DNA from 3 places in the Halobacillus sp. B23F22_1 genome. Region 3 is predicted to be linked to each of the others. Evidence: riboswitches for the same ligand, from Rfam matches in the RefSeq annotation. Region 3 holds a riboswitch; each other region holds the start of a gene.
The links. A riboswitch is a leader RNA that binds a small molecule or an ion and turns the genes downstream of it on or off. The one in region 3 is predicted to bind S-adenosylmethionine.
Positions count from the first base shown of each region.

Region 1 (6,052 bases), on a different contig from region 3:
TGCAGCCACCGATAATCCGCTTATTCTAGAGGATGGAAATGTTGTTCTCTCAGGAGGCAATTTTCACGGACAGCCAATTGCTTTAGCAATGGACTTGTTAAAAATAGCCGTAGCTGAAATGGCTAACATTTCCGAGCGGCGGATTGAAAGACTCGTCAACCCTCAACTCAACAGTCTGCCGGCATTTCTAAGTGCCAATCCAGGGCTGCAGTCGGGTGCAATGATTATGCAGTACGCAGCGGCTTCTCTCGTATCGGAAAATAAAACCCTTGCTCATCCAGCAAGCGTTGACTCCATCCCTTCCTCAGCTAATCAGGAGGATCACGTCAGCATGGGGACCACTGGAGCCCGGCACGCTTACCAGATCATTTTGAATGCACAAAAAGTGCTGGCTATTGAGCTTATTTGTGCCATGCAGGCGCTGGAATACCGAGGAAAAGCTTCAGCTTCTTCTGCTGCAAAAAAGCTATTAGCAAAAGGCAGGGAAGTGGTACCTAGTATTACAGAGGATCGAATATTCTCAAAAGATATTGAAGCACTTTCTTCATGGCTGACGCTTGAGTCGTTTGATTGGAGCTTAAAACGAATAGGAGAACAAGCCGAGTATAAAGCTTAAATGGCTTTATACTTTTTTGCTTTGCCAAGTGATCAGTTGCTTTATCTTTTAGGAGGTAATGTAACCGATCACTTGTGAAAATTAAGAAAATTTGGAATAATCATTAGTAGTACAAGGTTGAAATATTGATTCTTAAACAATTATACTACAAACATAATTGGGCCTATAAAATGCAAAAAATATTTATAAGGAGGATTTATAATGGAATTTACTTTTCATTCTTCGTATACTTTAAAAGATTTCATTACGGAAAATAAACACTTATTTGAAATAACATTATTATCAGAAGCAGTAAACGTAAAAGATAAAATAGAAGAAATTCTGCAAATCGGTAATATCGATCTCGTAACTAATGCGAATCAACTCGTTGTTTACATTATAGATGGAAAAGATGAAGAACTTAAAAAGTTTGCGAAGCAAGAGGGGATTGCGTGGGCTACGCATTCCATAGCATTATCATTTAAACTGGAGTGGGTACAGGCCATTCGAAGAACATTTTGGAACTTTATTGAAAGGTATTATGAACGAATAAATAAAGTCAAAATGGAAGAATTTTTTCAATTGGAGCAAGAAATTAATAATCGAGTAGATGAATTCTTAAATACTTTCTTCTTAAGTTACTCTACATATAAAGATTCATTAATTAAGTCTCAAAGAGAATTGGTAGAGAATTTATCGGTGCCTATTATCCCTATAACCCCATTAATTTGTATATTGCCTTTAATTGGTTCTATAGATTCATTTCGAGCAGGGATTATTAATGAGAAGGTGCTGGCAGAGGTTGCAGATTTAAGGATTCAAACGTTGATTATGGATTTATCCGGGATTGCAAAAATGGAAAGCGAAATTATTGTAGAGTTAATGAAAATTATTGACGGCACATCCATGATGGGGTGTGAAACTGTAATTACAGGTATAAGAAAGGAAATTGTAAGTGAGATGACGAAATCAGGAATCACTTTTAACAAAAAAACGAAAACCTTAGGAACGCTGCAACAAGCATTAAATGAATACTTTGTACACGGGAAAAATTGAGAGTTGAAGGTATAGATCGAATAAAATGAAAAGAGGTCGGGCAATAAGTAAAGTATCCGGCTCAGAGAAGTATAAATGGATCATAGCTTAGACAAAAAAGTGAAGCCTCCTGGGGCAGCAGCGCGAGTTAAAGATTCTGGAGGAAAGAGAAGAAATTTGAGGGATCAATGTTTTAAATCTATTTTACATAAATAATCCGAACAGATTACACACAATCGTTCGGATTATTTATGCTTAATGCAGCTTGTTTTTAATTCGTACTTTCCGTTAAAAGTTCTTAGAAAGTGATACCTTGAGAACAAGAACTAAAAAAGTCAACAGGTTAACATTTTTTGTTTTTCTAATGGTTATCCCTCCCAGTGAACTTTGATTAATTTTAATGTAGCATTTTAAATACACCTTTTATAGTGTTATGTAAGAAAATATGACACGAAAATTTTGCTGCCTTGATAGAGATTAGGGGATTCGTCCGCTAAAGGGTGGTATGAGGTCACTGAAAAAGTCCTGTCTAATCTTAAAGAGCCTCACGAATCGATTTTCGGGAGAAGCTTGTCACGGGCACGGCCTCAGCTGACTTGGTCAAGAAGATCACTTGACCAAGTGGATCTTCGGCTCGCGCTGTTCCCGCGATGCACTGGCCTGGACGCTTTTTTAATTCTATCTTTCATCGACCTTTAGTTTTTCAGCGGTCTCGATGGTCTGGGCTCCTGAAGGCGAGAAAAAAGCTTATAGAAAAACTTAGGTTTTTCTACAAGCGGAGGAGCCTGGCTTCCAGGATACTTATTAAAACCGAGGTTTTCTAAAGCCACACGTAAATATTCGCTGTATCCTCATGTAATGCAGCATCTTACGAGCATGCCTGCCTTCTCTCGTATAAGGATTTTGTAATTCTTCTAATCGTCTAATAAATGCTTGATCGCATAAACAATAATCTCGATAAGTTAAATAACATTTGTCATGGGACTTGCAGGCCGCATCGACTGCATTTATCGGTCTTCCAGGTCCGCTGCACCCAGGCCCACACCAGTTGTAGCCCGGAAAGAGGCAAAACGGGGAACGTCTTCTGTGGTTAGCATAATTGTGCATGTTATCCTCTTCTTTCCATAGTTGCATGAGGTTTTAACCCCTCTTTTATATCATATGGCATTGAAATAGTTTTGCTTAGTGTAATAACTATAGAGGAGAAAGATAACGAGTATTCTGCACCGAGATGTTCTGAGACTGAATGCTGAGAATAAGGATGGAGAAAAGAAATCTGTAATTGACACTGATTTTTTCCTCTGGGTATGGTCAGAAGAGAAGTACGGTTATGAATTGAGCCTGCTTTCTAAAAAAGGACTACTGAAAATTAAAAATGAATTTATGTCATTTATTCGGAATCTATTGACAATTCATCGATTTCAGCATAACATATTTATCATTCATGACTTTACATTAATTGCATATGAGTTTTCTTATTTTGAGAGGTGGAGGGACTGGCCCTTTGAAACCTCGGCAACGGGTCTATGTTGAATATAATAGATACTGTGCCAATTCCAGCAGAGGCAAGAAGCGTCTGAAAGATAAGAAGAATGGTGATTACAATCAAACCCTCTCTTCTTATCTTTTAAGAAGCGGGGGTTTTTTGCTAATGTTTAAGAGGAGGAAGTCGTTTAAACATTTTTTTATATTTAAATCCGAGTAAACAGCTATGATTACAATGCGAAATGGAGTGAGGTGGAAATGTTGCAGTTAAAGGAAAAGAACAGTCCTTTTAATCAGGAGCAAGCAGATCAATTGAATCGGCTGCTTCCTACCTTAACGGAAAATCAAAGAATTTGGTTGAGTGGATATTTGGCTGTACCGCTAAGTGGTACAGATGCAGCTGTGCAAGATTTTCCGCAAGCATCTGAAACGAATGATGCAGCAGTGGCAAGTCAAACAAGAGAAATAACGATTTTGTATGGTTCTCATACGGGAAACTGTCAGTCGCTTGCTGAAGACTTTTCACAAAAGCTAGAACAGAAAAATTTTAACGTGACCGTATCTTCGATGGACGATTTTAAGCCGAAAGCATTGAAGAAGGTAGAAGATTTATTGATATTGACGAGTACTCATGGAGATGGAGATCCTCCTGATAACGCACTATCTTTATATGATTTCCTCCATAGTAAAAGAGCACCGAAGCTAGAAGGTGTGCGATTCTCTGTCCTTTCACTAGGAGACAGCTCGTATGAGTTTTTCTGTCAAACAGGTAAGGAATTTGATCACCGTCTGGAAGAATTAGGTGCTGAACGATTAGCTGCCCGAGTCGATTGCGATTTAGACTTTGAAGAGCCGGCTGAAGAGTGGTTTCAAGCGGCCGTAGCAGAACTTGATTCAGGGCAGGGATCCGGTGGTTCGGTAGCGGAAGAGGTGCCAGCTGATGCATTAGCAGATACGCCCGCTGTCTACTCGAGAACAAATCCGTTCCATGCGGAAATTTTGGAAAATATTAATCTTAATGGCCGCGGCTCCAACAAAGAAACACGTCACCTTGAGCTTGATCTTGAGGGTTCAGGTTTACAGTATAAACCAGGAGACAGCTTAGGCATCTTTCCACAAAATGATCCCGTGCTTGTTGAGCAATTGATCCAGGCGATGGGATGGAATCCAGAAGAAACAGTGACGATCAATAAGCAAGGAGAAATTCGTTCTGTCCGTGAAGCCCTCACGACACATTTTGAGATTACGAGCTTAACAAAGCCTTTGTTAGAAAAAGCTGCATCTCTTTCTTCTAATGAAACTCTAAAGGAGCTTATAAATCCAGAGAATTCCCAAGATTTAAAAGGCTATATAGAAGGACGCGATCTAATTGATCTTGTGCAAGATTTTGCTCCGTGGGAGGGGTCGGTTCATGATTTTATCACGATTCTTCGTAAAATTCCTGTCCGTCTTTATTCCATCGCAAGCAGTTCCGAGGCCAATCCAGAGGAAGTTCATTTAACGATTGGGGCTGTGAGATACGATGCTCATGGACGTCCGCGTACGGGAGTTTGCTCCGTGCAATGTGCAGAGCGATCCGAACCAGGAGATACTCTGCCGGTCTTTATACAACGAAATCAAAATTTTAAGCTTCCTGAAAATCCAGAAACCCCTATTGTGATGATTGGAGCCGGTACAGGGGTGGCACCGTATCGTGCTTTTCTAGAAGAGAGGGAAGAGACGGAAGCGGACGGGGAATCATGGCTTTTCTTTGGCGATCAGCATTTTGTTAGTGATTTCCTCTATCAAACGGAATGGCAGCAATGGTTAAAGGAAGGCATACTGACGAAAATGGATGTTGCTTTTTCTAGAGATACGGAGGAAAAAGTATACGTGCAGCACCGCATGCTTGAACACAGCAAAGAATTATATGAATGGCTGCAGAACGGAGCACATGTCTATGTATGTGGGGATGAGCAGTATATGGCAAAAGACGTTCAAGATACTCTGCTGACAATTCTGAAACAAGAAGGCCAAATGTCTGATGAACAAGCTGACCAATACTTGGCTGATATGCGTAAAGCCAAACGTTATCAACGTGATGTGTATTAAGAGGAAAGGGGAAAAAAGCATGACGAACAATAGATTTCCTGAACAGCACGGTCCACCTAGCGAAATGGAAAAAATAAAAGAGGAGAGTGATTACTTAAGAGGGTCACTTGTAGAAAGCTTTGCAGAACGGCTCAGCGCTGGTATTCCAGATGAGCAGACTAAACTTTTAAAGTTTCATGGAAGTTATATGCAGGACGATCGGGATGTACGAAATGAACGAAAACAGCAGAAATTGGAGCCGAATTATCAGTTTATGATCCGTGTACGCTTAGCAGGCGGGGTGGCCACACCTGAGCAATGGTTAACGATGGATGACCTTGCGAATACACACGGAAATGGCACACTTAAATTAACGACAAGGCAGACATTCCAGCTGCACGGAATTTTAAAATGGAATATGAAAAAGACCATTCAGGCGATGAATAGTTCTTTAATGGATACCATTGCTGCCTGTGGGGATGTAAACCGAAATGTAATGTGTAATGCCAATCCGTACCAATCCGACATTCATGCCGAAGTGTACGACTGGTCCAGGCAAATTAGTGATCATTTACTTCCAAAAACGAGAGCCTACCATGAAATTTGGTTAGATGAGGAAAAAGTACTCGACAGTCGAGAAGAAGAAACGGAAACGATTTACGGCCCGCTTTATTTACCGAGAAAGTTTAAGATTGGCGTTGCTGTTCCACCCTCTAATGATGTAGACATCTTCTCTCAGGATCTTGGTTTTATTGCAATTTTAGAGGATGGCAAACTGCAAGGTTTCAACATCGCTGTTGGCGGCGGTATGGGTATGACGCACGGGGATACAAATACATATCCTCAGCTGTCGCGAGTGGTTGGTTT
Region 1 covers NZ_JBIEKE010000003.1:430,965-437,016, reverse strand. The annotation lists gene hutH (histidine ammonia-lyase) at 1-616, shown strand, start outside; gene ACGTNH_RS17205 (STAS domain-containing protein) at 818-1,651, shown strand; gene ACGTNH_RS17200 (phospholipase) at 2,435-2,737, opposite strand; SAM riboswitch class I at 3,103-3,220, shown strand; gene ACGTNH_RS17195 (assimilatory sulfite reductase (NADPH) flavoprotein subunit) at 3,377-5,206, shown strand; gene cysI (assimilatory sulfite reductase (NADPH) hemoprotein subunit) at 5,226-6,052, shown strand, end outside.
Region 1: another riboswitch for S-adenosylmethionine. It lies ahead of ACGTNH_RS17195 (assimilatory sulfite reductase (NADPH) flavoprotein subunit); the one in region 3 lies ahead of ACGTNH_RS07340 (methionine ABC transporter ATP-binding protein).

Region 2 (6,052 bases), on a different contig from region 3:
TCTTGAAAGTGCTGCCCCCCCAACTAGAATCGGAATATCGATTTGCTGCTGTTTTAAATCTTGAGCAGTCAGTACCATTTGCTGGGCTGATTTGACGAGCAGACCTGAGAGACCGACAAAGTCCGGTCCTTCATTTTTTATTTGTTCAATCAATTCGGTAGAAGTGACTTTAATACCCAGGTCTACGACTTCAAAGCCATTGTTGCTCAAAATGATATCGACGAGGTTCTTCCCGATATCATGGACATCTCCTTTAACAGTAGCAAGAAGGATTTTCCCTTTTTTATTGGACGTATCATCTTTTTCCATGTGTGGTTCAAGGTAGGCGACAGAAGTCTTCATTACTTCAGCACTTTGTAATACCTCCGCTACGATTAATTGGTTATCATTAAATAATCGTCCGACTTCAGCCATACCATCCATTAAGGGACCGTTAATGATTTTTAATGGTGTTTCATACGTTTCTAGAGCTAGGTCCAGGTCTGGGACAAGTCCTTCTTTTGTTCCTTCCACAACGTAATGAGCGAGTCTTTCAGGCAAGCTCATCGTAGCTGTAGGCACTTTAACTTCTTTTTTCTTCCCACGATAAAAAGCTGTAAATTTCGCCAGCGTAGCATCTGTCGTTTGAAATAGAAGCTCGTTGGCCTGGTCGATTTCTTCTTGTGCAATAGACCCGAAACGCTCTAGCTTTTCAGTATTAACGATCGCATAGTCGAGCCCGGCTTTTGTACAATGGTAAAGGTATACGGCATTTAACACTTCTCGTCCAACGGGAGGAAGACCGAATGAAACGTTGCTGACGCCTAGAACAGTTTGACAGTTTGGCAGTTGTTCTTTAATTAACCGGATTCCTTCGATCGTTGCCTCGGCAGAGCCTATATATTGCTCATCTCCTGTACCGACAGGGAAGACGAGAGGATCAAAAATAATGTCTGATTCACTTAATCCGTATTCTTCAACTAAAATATCGCGGGAACGAATGGCAATTTCAAGTTTCCGCTCAGCTGTAACGGCCATACCTACTTCATCAATCGTACCTACAACAACCGCGGCACCATACTGCTTAACTAACGGAAGAATCTCTTTAAAACGATCTTCGCCGTCTTCTAAGTTAATCGAGTTAATGATCACTTTTCCTTGTGAGTAGGTAAGGGCTTTTTCAATCACATCCGTATCGGTGGAATCGATAATTAGCGGCACTTTCACCTTGTTAATCACTTGTTTCATAAAGGCTTCCATATCCCGTACTTCATCACGATCTGGATCAGCTAAACAAATATCAATAACTTGCGCACCTTTTTTTACTTGCGCACGAGCGATTTCTGATGCTTCTTCAAACTTTTCTTCCGCAATCAGACGTTTAAACTTACGCGAACCAATTACATTTGTTCGCTCTCCAATTAAAATAGGACGATCATTTTTATCCTCATAAATAAAAGGTTCAATACCTGAAACGGCATGAGGGTGACTTTTGGGAGCTTCTCTAGGTTCATAATCTTTTATAGCGTCTACCAGTGCTCTTATGTGATCAGGCGTCGTTCCGCAGCAGCCGCCGACAACGTTCAGCCACCCTTTCTCAGCGAAGCCGGCAATTTTTTCTGCAAGGGATTCTGGTGTTTCATGGTAGTTTCCTTCTTCATCAGGCAGCCCGGCATTAGGGTAACAGCTGACAGAGGTTGTGGCCAAATCGGATAGAGAACGAATATGGTCTCTCATAAATTCCGGACCGGTTGCACAGTTTAGTCCTACTACAGCAGGTTTCATATGTTCAAGGGACAAGTAAAAGGCTTCAATCGTCTGGCCGGCAAGTGTAGTTCCCATAGGCTCAATGGTGCCAGAAACCATAAGAGGTATTTCCTTCCCAAATTTTTTAAAAGCTTTAGATATCCCCAGATAAGCTGCTTTCACATTCAGCATATCCTGAGAAGTTTCAAGTAAAAGAAGGTCAACGCCGCCTTTTAAGAGTCCGCGAGCCTGTTCCTCGTAAGCATTCGTTAAATGTTCAAAAGTTGTCCCGCCTGTAACCGAAAGGGTTTTTGTCGTTGGCCCCATGGCACCGGCTACAAATCGAGGTCGATCCTCAGTTGAATGCTTTTCAGCTGCTTTTTTAGCGAGTTGTGCTGCTTTTATATTGATTTCTTCAGCTAAGTGACCCAGTTCATATTCATCGAGTACCAAGTCGGTGGCACCAAATGTATTGGTTTCAATAATATCCGCTCCAGCTTTAAGGTACTCATCGTGGATCCACTCAATAACTTTAGGCGATGTAATATTTAAATATTCATTACATCCATCGTATAATTCTCCGCCAAAATCTTCAGGGGAAAGGTCGGCATCCTGGAGCATTGTCCCCATGGCTCCGTCTAAAACTAAGATCCTATTTGATAGATGCTGATGAAATGGTGTTGTTTCCATTTAAAACCGTCCTTTCTGAACGCTGCTGATTCACTTCTTTAATATAGTTAGTTAATTCTACCGTTATTTCATAGCGTAGAAATGGTGTAATTAAATAGATACCATTGAACAGCTCGGCTGCTGTATCAATTAGTGACTTAGCGATAGCAATTCCTTCTGCCTGCGCAAGAGCAGGGTCATGGCTGACACTCTCCATACGCTTTCTAATTTCATCAGAAAGTGTGATGCCAGGTACTTCATTATGCAGAAATTCAGCATTTCGTGAACTTGTAAGCGGCATAATACCGATGTAAATGGGTGCCGATATGTGCTTTGTTGCTTCGTAAACTTCTCTAATTTGTTCCCCGCTGTAAACGGGTTGGCTAATAAAGTAGTCAGCTCCGTATTTAATTTTTTTCTCAAGGCGTCCGACGGCACGGTTGAGGTTTCGGACGTTGGGATTGAAGGCAGCAGCAACTGAAAAATTTGTATTCATGCCAAGCGATTTTCCGGAAAAGGAAATGCCTTGATTTAATTGTTTAATATATTGAATCAAATCAAATGATGACAGATCATATACAGACGTAGCTCCAGGGAAATCACCAATTTTCGTAGGGTCCCCGGTAATGGCTAAAACCTCTGTGATCCCCAGCGTATGCAGTCCCATCAAATGGGATTGAAGTCCAATTAAGTTACGATCTCTACATGCGATATGCACAAGAGGGTTGATATCATATTTCTGCTTAATAATGGAGGCAATGGCAGAATTGCTGATCCTTGGTGAGGCGAGCGAGTTATCAGCAAGTGTAACAGAGTCAACACCAGCGTCTCTTAATGCTTGCGCTCCCCTCATATATTTATCCGTATTCAATTTTTTCGGGGGATCAAGTTCTACAATTATTGATGACCGCTCGGCTGCTATTTCATGGAGGTGTGGGTTCGTATCCTCAATTTCCCTAGGTGTTTCAACCTCAGCTTTAGCAGGTGAGACCACCTTATTCTGAATTGGTTTTTTTCCTTTTACTTCTTCTGCAATAGCAGCAATATGCTCAGGAGTTGTTCCGCAGCATCCTCCGATTAAACGTGCTCCTTCTTCATAAAGAGAGCGTGCACTCGTTTTAAAATAATCTGCATCTGTTTTATAAACAAGCCGGCCATCCTGATAAGCAGGTAAACTGGCATTAGGGTAAGCAGATAGAACAGCTTTTTTTGGCAGAGGCACGCCTTCTAATGCTTGGGTCATATGATAGGGGCCGAGACGGCAGTTGATTCCAACCACATCTGCTCCAATATTTTCTAATGTAGTTAAGGCTTCGTTTAGAGAAGTTCCATCCTGAAGAACGCCAGGTTCATGCATAGAAACTTGAGCAATAATAGGAAGCTTCGTTTCTTTTCTCGCAATTTGTAAAACGGTTTGGAGCTCTTCAAAGTCGTAAAAGGTTTCGAGTAAAAGACCATCTACACCTTCAAATAACATACAGTATAACTGTTCTCGAAAGCTGCGTTTAATTTCTTCAAGCGAGACCGCCTGCTTACTAATTGCTCGAGTTCCTCCGATTGTACCAACGACATAATTGTTCTCAGCAGCAGCTTGTTTCGCAATTTTGATGGCAGCTGTATTAATTTCCTTAACTTTATCTTCAAGTCCGTAACGGGAGAGTTTAACGTAATTCGCACCGTATGTATTGGTTTGAATGATCTCAGCACCGGCTTCTACGTAGGCTTTATGAACATTTAATACCTCGTCAGGGTGGCTGCGGTTTAAATCTTCAAAACATTGATCAATGCCGTAAGAATAGAGAAGGGTTCCTAAAGCTCCATCTCCTACAAGAGTTTGTGTTTGAAGAGCATCTCTCAAATTCATACATTTCCTCCTTAGTGGTACCGAGTACCGTGATAAATAAAAAAAGCCTTCTTATAAGAAGAAGACTTTAATTCGTAATTAATCCTTCTTCTTATCTTCCAAGTTTTTTAATAACTTGCTGGAGTTAGCACCATACTGTGGAACAGTGGTTGCTGAGGCTTCATCGGGCCAGTCCCTTCACCTCTCGAGATAAGAAAGCATATGAAATTTTCCTGGATAAAACATTGTTGCGACTTACATTACACTAAATAATGTTAGTAATCAAGCGAATATTCGTAATTTTTCATTTTTATTCTATTATACTTGAAAAATATTACATTGATGTATGCATATAACAAATTATTAGATCTAAATACATACTTTCACTTCGACATAGTTTGACATTTGTAATTATAATGGAGTGAATTTTCTCAATATTAAAACATGTAAGCGGATTTCTGATATACTATTCAAAAGCCTGATGTAAAGCCATTTTCAACCAATTTAAAAACAATTCATTTAATTTACTTTCCTCTATTGAATTTTTATGCATTAAAATGTATCATTAAAAACCGCAAACCCGAAATAAGTCATATGTACCAATAATATATACAAAATTCATTCATTGATGGGGGAATTACACTATGGAAATAGAGAAGAAGGAAATGCAAGTAGCATCAGGGTACACAGCAGGCCAGCTTATGAAGTTTTTAATACCTTCTATTATCGGGGTATTGCTGTTTCTCGTCCCTGTTTCAGTTGACGGCACAGTCACCATCGGGTTAGGAATTTTAGCAGACGGCCTTCAAGGAGCGATTTCTGAATATATTCCTTTGTTTATGACCATTGTGCTTTGGGTGTCTGTAGTGGGGGCTTTTGTTATAAAAGTTATCAGTCACCCCGGCATTAGAAATCATAAATTTTTATCGAGCTTGTTTGATATTGGAGTATTTTGGATTGTACTTCGTGCTTTAGGGGCTGTTTTTGCTACGATGACCCTTATGGGAATAGGACCTGAAGTCATTTCTTCTGAGTTAACAGGACAAGTTGTTCTTTTTGATTTAATACCTGTCTTAATGGTTTGGTTCTTATTTGCCAGTCTATTTATGCCGCTCCTTCTTGAGTTTGGCCTTATGGATTTTATAGGCTCTGTTGTTCGTAAGGTAATGCAGCCTTTATTTAAACTTCCGGGGCGTTCTTCTGTGGACGCTCTGGCCTCTTGGATGGGTAGTGGAACGGTAGGCGTATTGCTGACCACTCAACAATATGAAGGAGGCTACTATTCAAAGCGAGAAGCTGCTGTAGTAGCGACTAACTTTTCTATTGCTTCCATTGCCTTTAGTTTAGTGATCGCACGGTTCATTGGTATTGATCACATGTTCGTTCAGTTTTATTTTACAGTAGCTGTTTGCGGAGTAGTTGCTGCGGTTATTTGTCCACGTATTCCTCCGCTTTCAAGAAAGAAGCACACGTACTATGAACCAGTTGGAAAACAAATTGATGAAGCTGTACCTGCTGGCGTATCCAGTTTTCGCTGGGGAGTCGATCAGGCTGTAAAAAAAGCAGACCAAGTGAAAAGTGCAAAAGATGTTATCAGCCGTGGGGTGTTTAATGTAGCTGATATATGGCTTGGTTTAATTCCACTCGTTATGGCGCTCGGAACGATAGCTTTAATAATTGCCGAATTTACACCAATTTTCACGTTTTTATCTTATCCATTTATTCCTTTACTGACGTTACTGCAAATCCCGGAAGCTGCTGAAGCTGCTCCGGCGATGATCGTAGGTTTTGCTGATATGTTTCTTCCGGCTGTCG
Region 2 covers NZ_JBIEKE010000003.1:319,724-325,775, reverse strand. The annotation lists gene metH (methionine synthase) at 1-2,415, opposite strand, end outside; gene ACGTNH_RS16745 (bifunctional homocysteine S-methyltransferase/methylenetetrahydrofolate reductase) at 2,378-4,258, opposite strand; SAM riboswitch class I at 4,347-4,454, opposite strand; gene ACGTNH_RS16740 (YjiH family protein) at 4,882-6,052, shown strand, end outside.
Region 2: another riboswitch for S-adenosylmethionine. It lies ahead of ACGTNH_RS16745 (bifunctional homocysteine S-methyltransferase/methylenetetrahydrofolate reductase); the one in region 3 lies ahead of ACGTNH_RS07340 (methionine ABC transporter ATP-binding protein).

Region 3 (6,052 bases):
GTGGTTGGACGAGCACGAAGTCTCTTATACGCCGATACATATTGTAGAAGAAACTCCAACTGAAGAAGATTTGAGAGCCTTAATAGAGAAGAGTGGCTTATCGGCCCGGAAGTTTTTTAATACGAGTGGTAAAAAGTATAGGGAATTGAATATGAAAGAAAAACTTAACGATGCTAGTGAGGAAGACATGATTAAGTGGCTTGCTTCTGAGGGTATGTTAATCAAAAGACCGATTGTTACGGATAGTAATAACGTAACGGTTGGATTTAAAGAGGAACAATTTGAAAATCACTGGAAGCGGTGAGCAGAACATTGGAAATAAAAGCGTAAAGCTTTTATCTTTATAATTGTTGTTTATATTAATTTTAATCTGGAGGGGTTACCATGAGTTTACCTAATGAATTGCTTTATTCCGAAGAACACGAATGGGTTAAAAAAGAAGGCGAAAAGGTTCGCGTAGGAATTACGGATTTCGCACAATCAGAATTAGGAGATATAGTTTTTGTTGAGTTACCAGAAGAAGGTGATGAAGTAGAGGCGGATGAACCATTCGGTAGTGTTGAATCTGTGAAAACTGTATCTGAGCTTTATGCGCCTGTAAGCGGAAAAGTTGTTGAAGTCAATGAAGAGTTGGAAGATAGCCCTGAATTCGTAAACGAATCACCATACGAAAAAGCATGGATGATTGTTGTGGAGCCAAGTGACTCTTCTGAAATAGATGATTTGATGTCTGCTGATGAATACAAAGAAATGATTGATGAAGATTAAACATTAATGAAGTCGTGTACGTATTAGCTTACATAGGTGCATGACTTGCATGCTCTTATCACAAGGTGCAGGCCGTGCTTACTAGCATGGTCTGTTTCTATATAGTAGGTGACTGCGATAATGGATGAAAGAATATTAATCGTTGAGGGAATTACGGATAAAAAGCAAATAAACAAAGTGTTAAATAGCCCTGTAGAAATATTGTGTACGCATGGTACATTAGGTATTGAGCGAATGGAAGAACTTATTATGGATTATAATCTCGATCATCGTCCTGTTTTTATATTGGTGGATGAAGACGATTCAGGTAATAAATTACGAAAACAACTTACTGCAGAATTACCCCATGCAGAACACATCTATATTGATAAAATGTTTAGAGAGGTAGCTGCTACACCTGAATCTGAACTTGCTCGTGCTTTATTGAGCCATCATTTTAAGGTGAAACCTATCTATCTCACATAGGGCTTAGGAGGTTTAATTTGCTAGTAATTGAAAATCATGAATCATTTAGGATTAAAGAGCACGAATTGGCACTTATTTATATTTATACTCCCTTTTGTGGTACTTGCCATTTGGCAAGGACATTTTTAGAAACTGTCGAACATACATTTGGACGGTCGATTTTTCATGAAATGAACGCTTCTTTATATCCAGAGTTTATGCAAGAGTATCAAATTAAGAGTGTGCCTTGTTTATTAATTACTAAACACGGTTACACACTAGAAAAAACTTATGCTTTTCACTCCGTTTCTCATATGTATGAAAAAACAAAGGAATATGTATGAAAATAGCGTCATTTCCCGGGAAATGACGAACGAATCTTATATTGATAAAAAGGTGAACCCTCCTCTGATGACGAAATAGTTAGTACAACAGAGGAGGGTTTTGTATGGAAACTATTTTAGAATGGATGGATAGTGTTAACGATAGACAGGATCTACTCCCCCTATGGAAAGAAAGACCTATCGTTATATTTATTCAAGAAGAAGAGAAAATGGTTCCCCTTACAGTTAACTCAAATGAAATTAAAATTGATCACGATTATGAATTTCATCGTCAGGTTCACATCAAAGGAAATCCTCAAAACATAAAAGAAATGCTAGAAGGAAAAGTAAAGCTTACTGATCTTTATCCCCATGTTGATGTAAAAGGAAAACTTCGAGACTTATTATACGTCGAATCGCTATTTTTCCTATCTAAATAGCGTTCCCTATAGCTTCAACAATTTCCAGGAAATCAGCCTGATCATTAAACTGATTAATTATGAAACCATCTTGATCAATAATTACAGTAGTGGGTACACCTTGTGCATTATATTTTAAGTAAGTTTCAACATTTTCATCTACTAATGTAGGTTGAGTGATATGCTCTCTAAAATAATTAACGGCTTCCTCAAAACTACGTTCTCTTCCTTTAACATTAATAGTAATCATAGAAACTTTTTCCTTGTTCATCGTTTGATAAAGGTGTTCTTTTTTAGGTAAATCTCTTCGGCAATCGGGGCACCACGAGGTCCAAAAAGTTAAGACCACTACTTTTCCTAAGTCATCTTTAAGTTGATATGATTTGTTGGATTGAATGGTAGTTAGATCGAAATCTGGTGCTTTTTTCATCTTTTATTCACCTCTCAGGGTTTATTGACGTGTATAATGAACAATGCTAACATAATAAACAATTGTATATCCACATCTTCACTTATCCAGAGAGGCGGAGGGGATTGGCCCTATGAAGCCCGGCAACCGGTTGATGTACACGGTGCTCCTTCCAGCGAAGCTTAGTTGCTTTGATAGATGAGAAGAAGAATGAGTTATAGCTCTTCTACGTGGTGAAGAGTTTTTTTATGGACATTTTTATTAGTTGACATAGAGAATAGTGGGTGCTACAATCCATCTTGGTACTTAAGTCATTTAGTGTATTAACAAACTAAAAAATAAAATGAAACCTCTTATCGAGAGAGGCGGAGGGACTGGCCCGTTGATGCCCGGCAACCGTCAAGTGAGCGAAACTTGAGAAGGTGCCAAATCCTGCAAAGTAAAAACTTTGACAGATGAGAGAACAGATACGAAAGTGGATGCGCTTTTCTGTTCTTATACAGAAAAGCGTTTTTTAGTTAGGAGTGGAGTACATGATTTCCATCAAAGATTTAACAAAAGTGTTTCAAACAAAAGATCAGGAAGTTCGTGCAGTAGACGAGTTGAATCTGTCTATAGACAAAGGTGAAATATTTGGGGTCATCGGATATAGTGGTGCAGGGAAAAGTACTTTTATTCGATTATTAAACCGCCTAGAAGAGCCTACAAGTGGAGAGATTGAGTTAAATAATGAAATTTTGACGGGGTTAAAGAAAAATGATTTGAGGTTAGCCCGTCAAGAAATTGGGATGATTTTTCAACACTTTAATTTACTTTGGTCTCGAACGGTTTTTGATAATATTGCCTTTCCTCTAGAGATAGCCGGCGTATCTAGAAAGAATAGGGAAGAACGTGTAAATGAGTTAATCGAGCTCGTCGGTTTAAGTGGACGCGGGGGGTCTTACCCGTCTCAATTAAGCGGAGGCCAAAAGCAGCGTGTAGGTATTGCAAGAGCTTTAGCTAACAATCCTAAAGTTCTCCTATGCGATGAAGCGACTTCTGCGTTAGACCCAGAAACAACAGATTCGATCTTAGATTTACTTGTAGGAATAAATGAAAAACTGGGGCTGACCATAGTTCTTATCACCCATGAAATGCATGTAATAAGAAAAATATGCCATCGCGTGGCCGTTATGGAGCAAGGGAAAGTAGTGGAATCTGGAGATGTTCTTGATGTATTCCTGCATCCTAAAGAAAAAGTCACGAAACGTTTTGTGGATCAAGTCATGGGGGATCCTGATCGAGAAGATTCATTGAACCTCATTCAAGAAAATTATCGCTCCGGGGAAGTTATACAACTCCATTTCGTTGGAGAAAATACGAATCAAGCACTTATTAGTGATTTATCACGCAGATTTGAAGTTGATATTAATATTCTTCACGGTAAAATTACCCAAACACAAAAAGGGGCATATGGGACTATGCTTGTCCAGCTAGTTGGAGACGAAGAAGTTGTGAGTCAATCCATTAATTACATTCGCACGACTTCCGTTGAAGTGGAGGTGAGTCCAAATGCTTGAAGAGCTATTTCCTAATGTGAAAATGGAAGATATGATTGAAGCTACAAATGAAACACTCTACATGACAACCGTATCAGTTGCTGGAACATTTATTCTGGGCTTGCTTCTGGGTTTGTTGTTATATTTATCTGGGCCCGGAGGATTATGGGATAATAAATTACTAAATTGGATTACGGCTACATTAGTCAATGTATTCCGTGCTATTCCCTTTATTATTTTAATTTTATTATTGTTTCCATTTACAGACTTTCTTATGGGAACGATTAGGGGGCCGGGAGCCGCATTGCCTGCTCTTATAATAGGCGGAGCACCTTTTTATGCAAGATTGGTTGAAATTGCTCTTAAAGAAGTGGACAAAGGCGTTATTGAAGCAGCTAAATCTATGGGAGCAAAGTACAGAACAATCATCTTTAAAGTTTTACTACCCGAATCAATGCCGGCCTTGGTTTCAGGTATAACAGTTACCGCTATTGCTTTAATAAGTTATACAGCAGTAGCTGGTGTAATAGGGGCTGGAGGTCTTGGAGACTTTGCTTATTTTTATGGCTTTCAACGCAGGGATTTTGATGTAGTAGCTGTATGTACAATCTTAATTGTCATTATAGTATTTATATTTCAATTTATCGGGGATTTAGTTTCTCGTAGATTGGATAAAAGATAAAAATTTTGAATTAAAAAAGGAGAAATAACATGAAGAAAATATGGTCTATTTTTATTTTTACAACTTTAGCACTCATTCTAGCCGCATGCGGTTCTTCAGAAGAAGAAGGGTCTTCAGAGGATGGAGAAGCTCAATCTGAAATTACAGTAGGTGCTTCAAGCACTCCTCACGCCGAAATCCTTCAGGAAGCACAACCACTTCTTGAAGAAGAAGGGATTACGTTAAATGTTGAAGAGTATCAGGATTATGTATTACCTAACCGTGATTTAAATGAAGGAGAAATTGATGCTAACTATTTTCAGCACATTCCTTACTTAGAGGATCAGCAGGAGCAAAATGGTTACGATTTTGCAAACCTTGGTGGCATTCACATTGAACCTATGGGTATTTATTCAAAAGATTTTGAAAGCCTTGATGATGTCCAAGATGGTACAACTGTTTTAATGAGTAATTCAACAGCTGATCACGGACGTATCCTCTCTCTTATGGAAGAAGAGGGCTTAATTACACTTGATGAAGATGTGGAAAAAGTTGAAGCAACCATTGAAGATATTGCAGAAAATCCAAAAAACTTAGAATTTGATGCTGGAATTGACGCTGCGCTGCTCCCAGAAAACTATGAGCGTGAAGATAATGTACTTGTAGCCATCAATACAAACTATGCTATTGAAGCAGGATTGAATCCTAGTGAAGATGCATTGATTCTTGAAGGCTCTGATTCTCCATACGTTAATGTAATTGCGGCACAAAGTGAAGATGAAGGTAATGAAGCGTTAAATACGCTAGTAGACGTTCTTCGTTCTGATGAAATTCAATCATTTATTGAAGAAGAGTACGAAGGGGCAGTCGTACCAGTAGATGAGTAAAGATGTATGAAATCCTTGATGCGGTTGATACTAACCGCATCAAGGATTTTTATTTTGAAGGAGATGAGTGCAAGGTGGAAAATCAAGAAATGAATCTTGCTGAAGCATACCTGCAGGAATATAAACATGGGATGGGAATTTTCTCAGAAAAAATGCCACATATAGCACACGCTTTTAGTGAATTTTCAGATACATGTTTTAGAGAAGGTGTACTTTCACAAAAAGCAAAACAATTAATCGCGTTAAGTATTAGTGTAGTAGCACAAGACGAGTATTGTATTGTTTATCATACGAAAGGCTGCATTGATCAAGGAGCCAGTGAAGAAGAGATAATGGAAGCTTGTGGAGTTGCCGCTGCCTTTGGCGGGGGAGCAGCACTTAGTCAAGCGGTCACTCTTGTTCAAGAATCAATGACTGATTTAAAGCAACATTAAGTGAAAACTTAGAAAATTAGAGTAAATTAAATAAATGAGTTTTATATTTTAGATACAACCGCTTACATTGATGTAAATAACAAAATAAAGCAGTAAAACGAGTGTGTAGCGGGTTTGGAGCAAATGACAATCTATGGTAATCTAAATTGTGTAAAAAATCTGAAAGGAT
Region 3 covers NZ_JBIEKE010000001.1:1,451,144-1,457,195, forward strand. The annotation lists gene ACGTNH_RS07310 (arsenate reductase family protein) at 1-304, shown strand, start outside; gene gcvH (glycine cleavage system protein GcvH) at 385-768, shown strand; gene ACGTNH_RS07320 (toprim domain-containing protein) at 889-1,233, shown strand; gene ACGTNH_RS07325 (thioredoxin family protein) at 1,251-1,556, shown strand; gene ACGTNH_RS07330 (hypothetical protein) at 1,661-1,975, shown strand; gene ACGTNH_RS07335 (TlpA family protein disulfide reductase) at 1,968-2,384, opposite strand; SAM riboswitch class I at 2,464-2,568, shown strand; SAM riboswitch class I at 2,714-2,825, shown strand; gene ACGTNH_RS07340 (methionine ABC transporter ATP-binding protein) at 2,897-3,922, shown strand; gene ACGTNH_RS07345 (methionine ABC transporter permease) at 3,915-4,583, shown strand; gene ACGTNH_RS07350 (MetQ/NlpA family ABC transporter substrate-binding protein) at 4,613-5,449, shown strand; gene ACGTNH_RS07355 (carboxymuconolactone decarboxylase family protein) at 5,524-5,883, shown strand.